4 regions of the Alteromonas sp. RW2A1 genome follow, and region 1 is predicted to be linked to each of the others. Evidence: predicted binding sites of a transcription regulator. Region 1 holds the regulator's gene; each other region holds the start of a gene.
What was found. The regulator sigma-54, encoded in region 1, starts transcription at its own class of promoters, with help from an activator protein. The targets are predictions, from matches to a motif close to GTTGGCACGNNNNTNGNNT.

Region 1 (4,004 bases):
GTCTAGCTCTCTACTTAATGCGCAGGTTGTTAATTTAATTCTCTATGACGTATTTGCACGTCGGGATGAATTTCGCTGAATGTTTTTGACAACGTTTGAGCAATATAAACCGAACGGTGCTGACCGCCGGTACAGCCTATAGCAACCGTGACATAGCTTCGGTTGTTTCTTTCCAGGTGAGGAAGCCAAGTGGTAATTAAATTTTGTATTTGCCATACAAACTTGGTTACAACGGGTTGTGAGCCAAGGAATACCTCTACCGGAGCATCGACACCGGTTAGGTGCCGAAGATCTGGCTCCCAATGAGGATTGGGAAGGAAACGGGCATCAAACACATAGTCGGCATCTTTAGGAATACCGTGTTTAAATCCAAAAGACTCGAATACCAGAACGAGACGGGAGCTCTTCTTCCCTAAAATACGCTCGCGAATAATTTCAGCAAGCTGGTGAATCGTTAATTTATCAGTGTCTAAATACAGATCTGCGCGCTCAACAATTGGTGCAAGTAAGTTAGATTCTGCCTTTATAGCTTCCGACAGTGACTTGTTGAGTTTAGCGAGAGGGTGCAGTCGACGGGTTTCGCTAAAACGCTTCACCAGCACATCGTCACTGGCATCAATATAAACGATGGTCATAGACCAGGAAGAGGGCAGGTAGTCTAAAATCTCTACCAAATCGTTAGGGTTTTTAGGCAGGTTTCGCACATCTATGCTTACGGCTACCTGCTCATATTCGTCTACTACCGTGTGGGTGAGGGTAGGTAGCAGGTTTACGGGAATATTATCTACGCAGTAATAACCCAAATCTTCTAGGGCCCTAAGCGCAACTGACTTCCCTGAGCCAGAACGACCACTGATAATAATCAGCTTCACCGATAATTCTCCCTAAAATTTTTTTATGTGCCAAAAGCTAATTCAAAAATGATTTTTCAATTAAGCGCATATTCCAGAAAAGAGCAGCAACAAAGAGCGCGATGCTTCTCCGTGCTGCGTCAATTTATACGCCAAGAGCAGAGATGATATCTTCGTTCGTTTTGGCTCTGCGTATGGCTTTCACCGTATCTTTATCATTAAGTTTACCTGCAACAGTAGCCAGCGTTTGCAAATGGCCTTGAGTTTGTTCTTCAGGTACCAGTAACGCAAAAAATATGTCGACAGGCTTTTCATCAATAGCATCGAAGTTGATTGCAGGTATACAGGTTACAACAATCGCCATTACTTGCTCTAATCCTGCCAAGCGGCCGTGTGGAAGCGCAATGCCGTTGCCTATTCCTGTACTGCCTACTCGCTCCCGAGCCAGTAAACTGTTTAGCACAGTGACTTGATCTATATTCTCATTACCCTGCGCTGCTATATCAGAAATAATTTCTAAGATTCGTTTCTTACTATTGCACTGAACCGCACACTCGGTGCGGTCCAGGCTTACGATGGCTTTAATGTCCATGCTTAATTATCTATTAATGTTTTTTCAGTTTTTCCTTATGCTTGATTACCTGCCGGTCGAGCTTATCCACCATGCTGTCAATCGCTGCATACATATCAGTATTTTCTGAGGATGCAAACACTTCAGCACCGCTAAGGTGCATAGTGGCTTCGGCTTTTTGATTTATTTTTTCTACGTTGAGGATGACATGGACATTAGAAATGTGATCAAAGTGCCGCTCAAGTTTGCTGAACTTCGTATCGACATAATTACGCAAAGAGTCGGTGATTTCGACATGATGACCAGTTAGGTTGATTTGCATATTTCGTCTTCCTTTTAATATAGCGCCTTTAAATAAGGCTTTTGCGTTGGTTAGACGGGGGTATCGATAAAGACTCCCGGTATTTTGCTATTGTCCGCCGAGCGACTTTTATGCCTTGCTCTGCCAACAATAAAGCAATCTTGCTATCGCTTAATGGTTTGCTAGGCGTTTCTGCTGCAACCAATTTCTTTATTAACGCACGGATAGCGGTAGATGAACACTCGCCGCCTGATTCCGTTGCCACGTGGCTGGAGAAAAAATATTTTAACTCGTAAATTCCTCGTGGAGTATGCATGTATTTTTGAGTAGTAACCCGTGAAATTGTCGATTCATGCATGTCTACCATTTCTGCGACATCATTGAGAACCATTGGTTTCATCATTTCGGGGCCGTGCTCAAAAAATCCCATTTGTTGCTGAACAATACAGTTAGCCACTTTCATTAATGTATCGTTTCTCGACTCTAAGCTTTTTATAAACCATTTGGCTTCTTGCATATGAGAGCGTATGAACTGTGAATCGCTACTATTTTTCGCTTTTCTACTCATCGCTGCATACTGCTGGTTTACACCCAGTTTAGGTAAGCTGTCTGGATTCAGTTCTACAGTCCAGCGACCGTTTTTCTTTGCTACCGATACATCGGGGATAACATACTCAGGCTCTTTAGTAACTAAAGCACTACCTGGGCGAGGATTCAAGGTTTGAAGCAAACGCATTGCCTCGCGAAGTTCGTCTTCTTTCAAACGACTCTTACGCATTAAGGTTCTGTAGTCTTTGCTGCTAAGCAAATCCGAATAGTCCTCTATCAGTCTTTTTGCCTCTTCCAACCAAGGGGTATCGTCGGCAAACTGACGAAGTTGAACCATCAGACACTCCTGTGGAGTGCGCGAACCAGAGCCAATGGGATCGAACATTTGAATACGTTTTAGCACGCACTCCACTTCGTCTAACTCTATCTCTTCTTCAACATTTTCGGTTTCAATATCTTCAAAATTAACGGCTTCTAATATTTCGTCTAACGTTGCCGTGAGGTAACCCGATTCATCAATAGAGTCGATAATGGCAATGGCAATCGCTCTGTCGGTATCAGAGAAAGGAGTGAGACGCATTTGCCATAATAAATGGGCTTGAATATCTTCTGTGGTTTCACCCTGGAAAATTTGGTCATCATCGTTGTTTGATGGGCCGGGGGCAGGTGCGGAAGATGCAGAATAATATTCGTCCCACGTACTATCGATGGGCAGTTCATCAGGAAGGTCGTTTTTTTCTAGAGCATCACCAGATTCGATAGTGTCGCTAGATGCCGAAGCAGTGGCCTCGCCAGCGCTATCATCATTATCGATGTTGTTTTTTTCAGCTTGAGGCTCGTCGCTACCTTCTTCAACTTCTAAAAGAGGGTTTGAGTCTAACGCCTCCTGTATCTCTTGCTGAAGGTCGAGTGTAGACAGCTGAAGCAGCTTAATAGCTTGCTGCAGCTGGGGAGTCATTGTTAGTTGTTGACTAAATTTTAACTGTAAAGATGGTTTCATCTACGTCTTATATTTATGCTCTTCAGTGAATGTACCAGAGCGCTTGAGAAAAATGACAATTAGGTTACATATAATAACTATAGCCTGAATTGTTCGCCTAGGTATACATCCCTTACTTTTTGATTACTTAAAACCTGTTCCGCCGTTCCTTGCGCAATAAGTTCGCCATGACTCACAATGTACGCTTTTTCACAGACATCCAATGTTTCTCTCACATTGTGGTCGGTGATGAGGATGCCTATTCCTCTGTCGCGAAGGTGCTGTATTATCTTCTTTATATCATTAACTGATATTGGATCAACACCAGCAAAGGGCTCATCGAGCAAAATAAATTCGGGTTTAGCCGCAAGTGCTCTTGCTATTTCTACCCTGCGACGTTCTCCACCGGAAAGGCTCATACCCACACTATTACGTATATGGTTGATATTGAATTCATCAAGTAGTGCGTCAGCTTCTTCTTCCTGTTGCTGAGAGTTCAAATCCTTTCGGGTTTGCAAAATAGCCATGATATTTTCATGCACAGTCAGTTTTCTAAATATAGACGCTTCTTGAGGTAAATAACCAATTCCACCGCGAGCGCGTTCGTGCATGGGCTGATGCGTTAATTCTTTATCGTCTATTAATATCTGCCCTTTGTCTGACGGCACCAGACCGACAATCATATAAAACGTTGTCGTTTTTCCCGCGCCATTTGGGCCTAACAGCCCAACAATCTGCCCTGTAGAGACTGAC
Region 2 (4,004 bases), 1.1 Mb from region 1:
CATCAATAACCGGTTTAATTACCGCAACTACTGCAATGGGTTATATTGTGGGTCCTCCACTTGCTGCTTTTTTGTATCAACAAAATATTGCGCTTCCATTTGCCGCTTCAAGTGCACTTATGGCCATTGTTTCCATTGTTATTCTCGTAACGCTAAAACAAATAAAGCGCTCGAATTCGCGCCAGAGCCCTTAGTTACAAGGAGTAATAAACCGTATTTAAAAAGTTACCTAATTATTTAAAAAAATGCGGAACCTTTTTGATAAACCGCTATCTTACTTTATACACGGAGTCGTTGAGTGTTCGATTTTGTGTAGTGTGTATGTGTTTTCCAAGTGATATTGTGTTTTTTGAAGGGGCGTTTCGCCCCTTTTTCTTTTCTCGCTTCTTTTTTGCTATTCTCTCTCTTTCCTATTTTCTTTTTTTTAAGCGCTTTCTAAAAAGCCGAACTTAATGTGGATTATTGTCAACATTTTTCACATATTAATGATAATCATTATCATCTAGAATGTGAAACATCAACTAAAGGAGACAGTGATGCCAAAACCAAGTCCGCGCCTTGCAGAAGTGATCAAAACTACCCGTATTTCCCCTTCCATTCAACGGGTTCATTTAGGTGGGGAAGAGCTTAACGCATTCCCTGCAGTTACCCCTGGTGCCTATATCAAACTAATGTTTGACCTCAATGGCCGCCCTTTAATCTCTCCTGGCGAGAAAGGAAATTTCGCTATGCGCACTTATACTGTTAATAGTGTAAACCCAGATAAGCCTGAGATAACCGTGGATATGGTACGCCATGCAACCGATGGGCTAACTGGACCTGCGGCTGCTTGGGCGGTAAATGCTCAAGTAGGTGATAAAATAATGATCGCTGGTCCAGGCACAAGTAAAGGCCTTAGTGAGTCATACGATTGGGTACTGCTGGCAGGCGATTTAACAGCATTGCCAAGCATAAGAAATCATCTCGCCTCCCTTCCAAAAGATGCAAAAGGTTACGCCGTTATATCCATCGAGCATAATGATGATATCGTTTCATTGGAAACTCCCGAAGCCGTTGATGTTATCTGGGAAATAAAATCATCTTTAACTGAAACCATTTCGTCACTTACTTGGCATGAGGGCCAGCCCGCTGTTTGGATAGCCTGTGAGTTTTCGGACATGCGTAATATACGACGCTGGCTTAAAGACGAAAAAAGCCTGCCTCACGAACAGCTTTATATCAGTAGCTACTGGAAAAAAGGCCGCAGCGAAGATCAGCACAAAATCGATAAACGCCAAGATAGTGAAGCCTATGCTAAGGCGCTAGCAGAAAGCTAATTTGGCCAAGTGGGATGTGAGCAGTCGTGAGTACTTATTTAGATGAACTGTTGGCATGCAGAATTTTCAAGAATTTGTAGAAACTGCAATATATAGTTAAGCAACAGAGCATAGAAACATAAAAAGTTCATATAATACAAGCAAATACATCATGGAACAGGCATTGCTTCATCTATAGTGAGTGTTAGGTTGGTGCTTAAGTTGACCAGTTTATCTCAAATTCATATTGATAAGGAGAATGCATTATGAACAGTGATCTTATTGAAGGTAATTGGAAGGAAATGAAAGGTAAAGTGCAACAGAAATGGGGCAAACTTACCGACGACGACCTAGATAAAATTGACGGTCGCAGAGAAGAATTAATTGGTAAGGTTCAGCAGGCATATGGCAAAAGTCGAGATGAAGCTGAGCGGGAAGTTGATGGCTATTTAAATTAAAAAATATCCTTCGACCTCTACTCTTTCTTTATAAGGAAGAGTAGAGCTATTTTTCTTGCTCGCTGGATGCGCTCATGCTTTTTTCCCACCAAGGAAGAGAAAAGTCTATTTCATCGGGGTTCTGAGTTTTTGCATATTTCATACGCACAGAACTCCAAAATGCAGCTTTGAAAATAGGGTCGTAGATAACAAAATCACCTTTTTCGCGATATTGTTCAAACAGCTGCTGATAAGCCCCTACTGGTGTAAGCGGGTTATCTTGCTGAAACACAACATCGCCACCATAAGACTCATAAAGCGCTTTGGAAACCTTCCAGCTCTTCGCCATACTCTGCGCCAACGCCATGCGATAACGCTCTAGCTCTTCCTCTGCATAGTCGTCCGCGTTATCTAAATCCACCGTCCATAGTTTTATTACTGAATAAGCAGACTGAATTTCACTATCTTCCGGAACTATGTCATTTTTTTGTGCAAAATCAGCAAGCACAGATTCGGTTATTTTACTTCCTAGTGCTCGTTGCGCGAGTATATCGCGAACCTCTTTTTCTGATTTATCAGTAAGCATAGATTGGAATCGCTCAACATCCTCGGAAGAAGGCTGGAGCTCGGTATTTGAGATAGATTTATTGAAAAGGCGAGCAATAATTTCGTTTGCTGCTTGAGGTGTATTCATACCAAGACAAAATACAATGGCAGCAAACAGCACCATTGGGATTACTTCTGAACGTGTCATTTTTTGCTATCCTGCTGTGCTTATATGGATTCTCATTAAAGAAAGAACATATTTAGGTACATTTTTAAATACTTTATTCGAGTGTTTAAAACGTAACTATTTAAGATTACTGATTTTTTCCATTGTCTTACAAAATGACATAACCGCAGTTGTATATCGTATTATATTGATGCTTAAATATCCACTTTTTTGCGCAGTGATTTTTTGACTCCACGCAGCTTTTTCGCGTCTACTCTGCGCGCCTTGGCCGCGCGACTCACTCGCGTAGGCTTTCTCGGCTTTTGCTTTATCGTTGCCGCTTTGATCCAATGAAGCAGGCGTTCAATGGCATCGTCTTTATTTTGCTCTTGAGTGCGATAATTTTGCGCTTTAAGCACAAAAACACCATCGGTAGTAACGCGCTTATCTCTCGCTGAAAGCAGCGTTGACTTTATAGCCTCAGGCAGTGATGAGGCATTAATATCAAAGCGAAGATGAATGGCACTACTTACTTTATTTACGTTTTGTCCACCCGCGCCTTGAGCACGAATTGCTTGCATTTCTATTTCGCTGTCGTCTATAGACAGCGATGATGTAATCTTCCTTTCCATACCATTTCCTATTTAAACTCTGCGCCTTTATCGTATGTTCAACGTATTAGAGTATCATCTAACGTCACATACACTGTTTATTTATTAATTCCTTTTACGCTCAGGGCTGATTATGCTTATCGCGCTATTAATTTTAATTTGTATCATTGCTCTTCTTTTTTGGTTCACATCTAGCGTTGACAAAAAAATTGAAAAGAGCTTTTTTGCGCCTGGGAAGTTAACAACGGTAAAAGAAGGCACTATTCATTGGCAGCAACAGGGAAGCGGCCCCGCCCTTATCTTGATTCATGGGTTATTGGGAAACAGTGCAAATTTTGCGAACTTGGCTTCGTTACTAGCTAAACGCTATACAGTTTACAGTATAGACAGACCTGGCAACGGTTTTTCATTGCGTTCTAGCACTGCGTCAGCGTCGTTTGAAAAGCAAAGCAGCATGATATTGGAGTGGATGGATAAAGTCGGCATCAACAGTGCTTACTTAGTTGGCCACTCAATGGGCGGGGGAATTTCACTGAGAATGGCAATAGACGCCCCCGAGCGCATTAAAGCTGTTTCATTGTTATGCCCACTCACCGCGCCATTAAATAAAGGCGCGGGGCCGCTATCCATACTCTATATCCCAAATGGCATTCTGAGAAAGGGGATATCCAAAACTTTAGCGAGCCCTTTCAGAGTGAAATTCGGCAGTAAACAATTGGCGCAGATATTCCATCCTGAATCCATCCCACCAAGCTTTGTTAAGCGTGAAGGCGGGGCATTAGCATTACACTCGCGATGTTTTTACGAGGGGAGTAAAGACACGGTAGCCGCGCAGGGTAGTTTAAAAAGGCAAGTGCCGGAATATGCTGGTATAACATGCCCTGTAGGTGTGCTGTACGGTGGCTCAGATACAATCTTAGAGCCCAACAGCCACATTCAGCCAGTAGTA
Region 3 (4,004 bases), 960 kb from region 1:
TGGGTAAGAAAATTTCATACAAGCTCCAGCCTGCTAAGGCCGTGCTTGGAATTACGAGCATTGCCATTATAAATAAACGCATACTTGCTCCTTTGACGATCTGATTTCGTTGTGACTGTGCTGATTGCAAACCGCTATCCAATTGTTTCTTATCGCGAACGGACGAGCGTGTATCTTGCTTGTGGTTATCAATCTTATTTAGGTTGATAGACATAATTCCACACCTCGCTTACTCGTTCGCCGTTCTGCTCTGCATACACACGCATATCAACAGTTTGCTTTTCGTTTGGCTTCATGAAGAAAGTAGCTCTCCATTCTGCGCCGTCTGCAACGGGGTAAAGGCGTTGTTCCGATACTGTACCGTTGACACTTTGCACAACGAGTTTGGTTGTCTCTGCATCGAAAACTTGATCTTCTGGCACTGAAAAATCTATGTTGAATTGACGTGTAGTCGCTAACACCTCATCTTTGAATTCGTCACCAGGCAGCACTGCTTGGCCTTGTCTGGTGCGCTCAACAGTAGCCAACTCGCTGTCAAAAGCATGCTGCTCAACAGTTTTAAGCTCGTAGGAGAAATACATCGACTCGCCTTCGTTTAGCGCCTGCTCTGGCGTCCAAAACGCAACAATGTTGTCATGAATTTCAGAAGTGGTTGGAATTTCAACTATTTCTAAATGGCCTTTGTCGAAACCTTCTTTAGGAGTTACCCACAAACCTGGGCGTATGTGATAGTTAGCTTCGGCATCGAGATAGTTGCTCCATTCGCCATCGCGCTGCAACATGCCAAACCCTTGAGGCTTATTATCGCTCAGTGAAGTGATTTGCAGACGCGAAGGATTGGTAAGCGGTCTCCAAATTTCTTCTCCGGCATGCGTTACCATTAGTACGCCATCGCTATCGTGAACTTCAGGGCGATAATCATCAAAAGATTGCTGAGTATTTTCGCCATACAAAAACATGCTGGTAAAAGGTGCGATACCCAACTTATCAACATCTTCTCGAGCGAATAGCCAACTTTCTACATCTACTGATGTGTCTTTACCTGGCTCAATAACAAACTTATATGCACCAGCCACCGAAGGGCTCTCTAACCTTGCATAAATAGTGATCGGATCCCCGTCCTTAGGTTCAACTACCCAAAACTCTGTGAAGTGGGGAAACTCCTCACCTTTTGTAAGCGCAGTGTCTATCGCTAGGCCTCTGGCTGAAATGCCATAAACTTGATTTTTGCCTACTAAGCGAAAGTAAGAAGCCCCCAAGAAAACCGCAAATTCATCTTTATACTCTTCACTTTTAATGGGGTAGTGAACTCTAAAACCGGCAAAACCAGATTCATCATCTGTTAATCCAGCAAGCTCAGAGGACTTTCCGTCGTAACGAAACATATTGCTGTTAAAAGGAAGCCGTTTTGGCGAGTTACTACTGCCGATGGTATAAACAGTGACTGGGTATTCATAAAGAAACCCAGGGTGGAAAAACTGAAGTTCGTAGTCATTTTCCTGATGCCAAAGACTCTGCTTAGGCTCGAAACGAATTGAACGATAAGTTTGATAATCTATCTCTTTCAACTTGCTGTCTAGGTTATGATCATCTTGCTCATAACTTTCATTAGCAGAAGCTCGAGCTGCATCGATGATAGATTGTAAAACCGGTGATGCTTGCTGCGGCTCGTTGGCTTTGCTTACCGGTGCTGCATTAACAGGCAAGGCCCATGCTGTTGTTAAGAAAATATACGTCATTACACTTGCAGCGCTGATCATTGCGCGCGGCAGCGAAGAACTTTTAGGTAAAAGACTTTTAGATAAATTACAAATAGTGTTCGAAAAACGTGGTAATGCCATTTTTCCTCTCCTTTAGGTAAATGGGCTATCACATAGGCTTTGCTTACTTAAACAGCAGAAAGGCGCTCTATTCCTTTCATCTAGATTTCGCAGCAAGTAAAACTAAAAAAAGAAAATTGAAATATGAAAACTTCGCTGCGACTTCACAACATTGCGATAGCACTCGATGATAGGTGAGCAAAAGACGTTCCAACGCGTTCAAAAAAGAAGCCAAATAAAATAATCTCTTTAACTATCAATAAATTACCAATAAAATAAAAAGGGTTTTCTTTAAAATGCTCGCAAATATCTAGCGTTAAACTGTACATACATTATCAACCCCCTTAAAAACTGTTGTTTTTTAGAGACACTTTTAATCTCTGTATTCATTTCGCCTCTCTATTTTTTCGAAATACTCCCCTGTCTGCATCTTTTCTTCCAGCATACTAAAAATATATTTCTCTATCTTTTCAATAATTTAAAACAATCCCAGCGATTGATATCAATTAAATGAGCGAGTTGGCAGAGGCTTTGCAAAAACAGTAGTAGTTCGAGCAATAGGACGAGGATGACAGGGCAGAACGCAGGAATTCAGGTTCGCTAGTTATCATCATTTTTTATTAAGGAGTTAACACATGAACAAAGCAATCACACTATTAACAGCACTTACTTTTCCACTTGCATCACTCGCAGCAGTTGTCGCTACAGTTGCACCAACTGCAGCTTTGGCCGATAAGCCAGATTGGCGTTATGTTGAAGGCGGCTATACAAAGCTAGATTTCGATAACAATGAATCTTTTGAGCCTGACGGCCTGACGATTAATGGAAAGTACTTACTTAACGCCAACTGGTATTTAAATGGCGAGTACAGCTTTTTTGAAGAAGGTAACTTCGACTTCGACATGCTCACTTTAGGTGGTGGGTACAGACTGCCAGTCAATGCTACGACCGACGCGTACTTTGGCGCAAACCTAGAGCGTGTTGATGGAGATTTTGATGACGAAACTGGCTACAGTATAAATGCTGGCCTTCGCTCAATGATTACAGAGCAAGTGGAACTAGCTGGTGAAGTGGGTTACTACGACGTTGACGACGGTGAACCCACTTTTAAAGTAGGCGCTAACTACTACATCACGCCCCAGTGGGCAGTAGGAGCAAGCTATAAGCTCATCGACGAGTTAGATATTATGCAAGTGACAGCTCGTTACGCGTTTTAAACCTCCCTCTCCTCAGGAAGGTGGCCGGGTTGCTCAACCCGGCTTTTTTTATCCGTTCAAATAATTTCACTGTACCTACTTCTGGCGCATCAACTCTGGCTGTCGTCTTCAGGTAAAATGTCTTCTTTTCTTTTTATGTCTACACTTTCGTGTAATTCAGAGTACACCAATACGGCTTCGCCCGTTTTTAAGCTATCAAGAACTTGCTGAACTTTTGTTTTAAAGTCAGTTTCTTGCTCACCGTAATCTGTACCCTCACGCAATACAAACGACTCTGCCAAACTGTAAACAGTGTCAGGCTCTAACGCTTCAATAGGAATTAACATAACAGCTCCAAGGTGGCTATTTTCATCATAAAAATACTAACATCCGCTATTTGTATAACGGCAGTAGCTATTTATTGGAAGCACGTCGCTAACAAATTGCTTCACTCTCTCATGAAGCCAAACGCGGGGGTTAAAAATAGACCCCTGCATGAATCCCACATGGCCGCCGCGCTCACTCAGTTCAACCGTTACGCTTCTAGCGAGATCTTCTTCTTTTGGCACAACTAAGTGGTTCATAAAAGGGTCGTCTATGCTGTGTAAAACCAGCGTAGGGCAGTGAATAGCACTTAAAAAATGATAGGCACTACATTTTTCATAGTAATCCTGCGCATCCTCAAAACCATGTAAAGGAGCAGTCACCTTTTCATCGAACTCGTTGAAGCTAGTCATGCTATCCACATCGTCTTTAGTAAGCTGAATAAGCTTCCGATAATCAATATATTCCATTTTTTTACGCAGTGTGCTTTTCATGCTGTTTAACAAATATTTTTGGTAAACCCGAGAAAAGCCGTGATTAATCGACTTTGCACACTCAGAAAGCTTAAGCGGCGAAGATATAGCAACCGCCGCTTGCAGCCATTTTTGCGCGGGGTTTTCCCCAAGCAGCTTCAATAGCATGTTGCCGCCTAAAGAAAAGCCAA
Region 4 (4,004 bases), 330 kb from region 1:
TTGTTTACAGAGAGTGATGTTGAGGTAATTCCTGCCTCACTATTCGTATCTGCCATCGAGAGACCCCTAACGGTACTATCGTAAATCATTGAAACTTGCGTATCTTCAATGGAAGGACTACTATTTAAAGAAGCAATCAGCAGTTCGTTGTTATGCAGTTCCTCCTCGGCTTGAGCAATTCTAAGTGTTGCTTTTTCTATCAGCCTATCGGTAATGTGTTCCTCTATGTCTTGCATCGCGTCAATTCGCAATGTGGCTATGTCATACCAAATTTCGCTGAGCTCAGCGGTGCAAGTGTCTGTCTCGCCAAGCTCGCAAATCATTTTACGTAGTCGGCTCAGGTGTTGGGCGTGGTCACTTTCTAGTTGTTGCTGCCACATAGAAAGTTCTGTGTCATCGGCAAATTTACTAAACGTCTCAAACGAGTGATTTTGTGAGTCTGTCAGTGCTGTAATTCGATCGCACAAAGATTGCTGGAAGTGGCTCGAAGAGAACCCAATTGCGCCACAAGCGCGCTCTTGTCCCGCATACTCTTTACCTTGAATAAAATTAAATAGCGCTACTAAAAGTCGAGTGATAGCAGGATCGTTTGCAACGTCGGCGGCTTCAAAAATCACATCAATCAACGCGGCAATTAGGCGACAAAATGCATTGGTCGATTCGGTTGGTGTGAGTTGCTGCATCGCCACTTTGCTGCGCAAATCCTTAAGGTTGTCTATACCTTGCAACGCAAATGTAATGGTAGTAACCAATCGCATGGTAAGTCCATTGTCAGAATTAGATAGGTATAAAGCGTTAAGCAAGCTGCGAAGGGTTTTCTCACTCATCTCACTTGCGGTTTCTTGTTGTGCCCTTTGGGTTGCAAAACGTTCACCTCGTGAACATAGAAATACATTGCTCATACCGCGCTCGCGCTGCAGTTGATGAATCATCTCCGTTACCGCTTTCACTATTTTGCAATTTGATGATAAGTGTCGCAGTGCCTGTATTTCTTGATGCTTGGCTAATAAAAAAAACCGCTTTGTGATATCGCTATGATGGCCCATCGTGAAGTATCCAGAAAAGAGATACATAGGATATGCAAATGTTGTTCCCTTCAATCAAACTGCAAGGGATTCACATCGATATAATCTACGTAAGTAGCTGGACGCCACTATTTACTAGCTTGCTTAAAAATAATGGACTGTTCACAAAAGCAAGCAAAGAGATTGCACTACATAATGCTCCAAATTAGTGCGCTTTTTCTCGAGACAGGTGCAAACGATGGGGGGTATATCGAACACATTTATTCTTAGCGTTGAGTAATTGCCTGTTATAGAAGAGAATTTCATTTAAAGGTTTGTGCCTCAATATTGGCATCAATATTGTTTTACTTTTTGTGAACAATGCAGATTGTTTAAGAACAATATTCGGATAAAGGCGTCCGCAACTTATTTTCTAGGAAATAAGAGCGGGCGCTTTTTTGTACCTGAAATTTAGGTAAAGAATGTTTCTAAGGAATTAATATCAATAGAAAAGGTGATCAAGTATGGCGTATTTACTTCCTTCTGAATTTGCAACCAAGATGGTTGATGCTGGCGAATCCAAAATATATATGTCTACTCGCGACACATTAATTCGCGCTTTTATGGCGGGGGCCATTTTGGCGTTAGCCGCGGTTTTTGCAATAACCATAGCGGTTCAAACAGGGGTGTTTTTAATTGGTGCAATACTCTTCCCTGTTGGTTTTTGTATGCTGTACCTCATGGGGTTTGACCTACTTACCGGTGTTTTTGTGCTTACTCCATTAGCCTGGTTGGCAAAACGACCTGGCGTGACATGGCCGCAGATTTTACGTAACTGGGGGTTGGTGTTTTTAGGTAACTTTGCAGGTGCGCTGTGCGTGGCATTTATGATGTCGTTTGTATTTACCATGGGCTACAACATTGATGGTGGTGCTATAGCGGCTAAGGTGGCGGGTATCGGTGAAGCGAGAACGTTAGGGTATGCAGAGCACGGCGTTGCAGGCTGGTTTTCTATTTTTATTCGCGGCATGTTGTGTAACTGGATGGTATCGCTTGGTGTTGTTGGTGCAATGATATCTACTCACGTAAGCGGTAAAGTGTTGGCTATGTGGATGCCTATCATGCTGTTCTTCTTCATGGGGTTTGAGCATTCGGTGGTTAACATGTTTTTGTTTCCGTTCGGCTTAATTATGGGTGGCGAGTTCTCTGTGATGGATTACTTTATTTGGAATGAAATTCCTACCGCACTGGGTAATTTAGTGGGAGGCTTAGCGTTTACTGGTTTGACTATTTATTCTACGCATGTGCGCACTGCCCCTAAACGCGTTATTGCTACAGGTGCTAGCAACAAAACGGTGCTTGCAGCAAAAGTGAATGACAAAGTATAAGCCGTGATCACCCTTCGCCATGGTGCCTTTTCGAATAAAGGCACAAAACCGATTAATCAGGACCACCATTGTGTGGTGGTGCCTGATTTTTCGCTATCTGCAAATTTCGATGCTATCGCTGTTGTGTCTGATGGAATAAGTAGTAGTCAGGTTAGTCAGTATGCAAGCAACTTCGCCGTTGAAACGTTCGTTCGTGAATTCTCACGAACGAGCAATGTGTGGTCTTTGTCGAGGGCGGCACAACACGTACTGCGTACCATAAACACCGAGCTTTACATAAAAAACCAACAAAGCCCTTATTTTGAAAACCTTGATAAAGGCTATGTCTGTACCTTTAGTGCAGTCATTTTGAAAGGACAGTCTGCGGTGTTACTGCATTGTGGTGATAGCAGCATCTATCACGTACACCGCGGTGAAGTAACGCTTTGCACCCGCCAACACCGAGAAGCCGGCGAGGGTAAAAATACTTATTTAAGTAATGCCCTCGGTATTCGGCCTAACTTAAGCATTGATATGGCGATCCTAACGCTTGCGCCTAGCGATACATTTGTATTGATGACAGATGGCATAGCGGATACCTTGTCACCAAAAACATGGTACGCAATACATCAGCATAATACGTCTAGTATCGACTTGAGTGCACAGCACATAGCGCAAGCAGCACTGAATGCAGATTGCGACGATAACGTCACTGTAGTGCTGCTTGAGGTACTATCCATTGCCAAGGAAGAGAAAGTACATTATGCCTCAAATGGCTTCCTTCCTTTTTTAGATACGCCCAAATCAAACGATGTCATAGACGATTGGACAATACAGCGGCAGTTATATACCAGTGAACGCAGTCTGGTTTTTCTTGCTAAGCATAATCTCCACAATTATCAGGCAGTGTTAAAAATTCCTGCAAAGTCGATGCACGATAACGAGAGCTTTTTAGATGAAGTGGTGAAAGAAGAATGGGTTGGTGCGCGCGTCCAACATGACAATGTCCTTAAAAATTACACGTCCCCTTTTTTACGACATTACTTTTATATTGCCATGGCGTACACACCCGGAATAAGTTTACGCCAATATCGAGACGACGTTGGTAGTGTCTCTCTTTCTGAGGTTCGAGACTGGAGTGCGCAAATCGTTAGCGGCCTAACGGCACTGCATCGGCAAGACGTGCTTCATCAAGATATCAAACCGGATAACATCATGGTTGATGAAAACGGTAAAATTACACTGGTAGACTTTGGTGCCGCGAGCATAGCGGGTTATCATGTTTCGCAAAGTGATGAGCAGCTTGGCATTCCTGGCGATCTATTGTTCACCGCTCCGGAATACTTTGTAGGGCTGTGGCCTGATGAAAGCGCTGATCAATTTTCTTTAGCAGTGGTCTTATATTTTTTATTAAGTGGCGAGTACCCCTTTAACAGTAACGTTGCCAAGAAGAGCAACTACGCAGGGCTACTTAAATTGCGCTATATCAGTCTGCTACAACGAAATGTTGCTGTCCCTATGTGGGTTGACGAAGCGCTGAAACGGGCTTGTCATCCTAAAGCGTCGAAACGCTATCCGAGCTTGTCTGAATTTCTATACGACTTAAATCACCCTAATCCGTCTTACCGTAAAA

Region 2: the regulator sigma-54 is predicted to act here: its motif matches at 1,467-1,485, upstream of BM528_RS17255 (CsbD family protein).
Region 3: the regulator sigma-54 is predicted to act here: its motif matches at 2,017-2,035, upstream of BM528_RS17740 (glucan biosynthesis protein).
Region 4: the regulator sigma-54 is predicted to act here: its motif matches at 1,352-1,370, upstream of BM528_RS02245 (formate/nitrite transporter family protein).

The regions. Positions count from the first base shown of each region.
Region 1 is NZ_CP018031.1:836,017-840,020, forward strand. Features, by position in the region: gene rapZ (RNase adapter RapZ) at 30-872, opposite strand; gene BM528_RS03760 (PTS sugar transporter subunit IIA) at 997-1,443, opposite strand; gene hpf (ribosome hibernation promoting factor) at 1,457-1,744, opposite strand; gene BM528_RS03770 (RNA polymerase factor sigma-54) at 1,773-3,272, opposite strand; gene lptB (LPS export ABC transporter ATP-binding protein) at 3,350-4,004, opposite strand, start outside.
Region 2 is NZ_CP018031.1:3,917,504-3,921,507, forward strand. Features, by position in the region: gene BM528_RS17245 (MFS transporter) at 1-194, shown strand, start outside; gene BM528_RS17250 (siderophore-interacting protein) at 537-1,316, shown strand; gene BM528_RS17255 (CsbD family protein) at 1,562-1,753, shown strand; gene BM528_RS17260 (SurA N-terminal domain-containing protein) at 1,800-2,486, opposite strand; gene arfB (alternative ribosome rescue aminoacyl-tRNA hydrolase ArfB) at 2,660-3,076, opposite strand; gene BM528_RS17270 (alpha/beta fold hydrolase) at 3,189-4,004, shown strand, end outside.
Region 3 is NZ_CP018031.1:4,024,003-4,028,006, forward strand. Features, by position in the region: gene mdoH (glucans biosynthesis glucosyltransferase MdoH) at 1-214, opposite strand, end outside; gene BM528_RS17740 (glucan biosynthesis protein) at 195-1,841, opposite strand; gene BM528_RS17745 (porin family protein) at 2,456-3,037, shown strand; gene BM528_RS17750 (YheU family protein) at 3,127-3,363, opposite strand; gene BM528_RS17755 (hydrolase) at 3,400-4,004, opposite strand, start outside.
Region 4 is NZ_CP018031.1:502,986-506,989, reverse strand. Features, by position in the region: gene BM528_RS02250 (nitrate regulatory protein) at 1-1,046, opposite strand, end outside; gene BM528_RS02245 (formate/nitrite transporter family protein) at 1,529-2,392, shown strand; gene BM528_RS02240 (bifunctional protein-serine/threonine kinase/phosphatase) at 2,396-4,004, shown strand, end outside.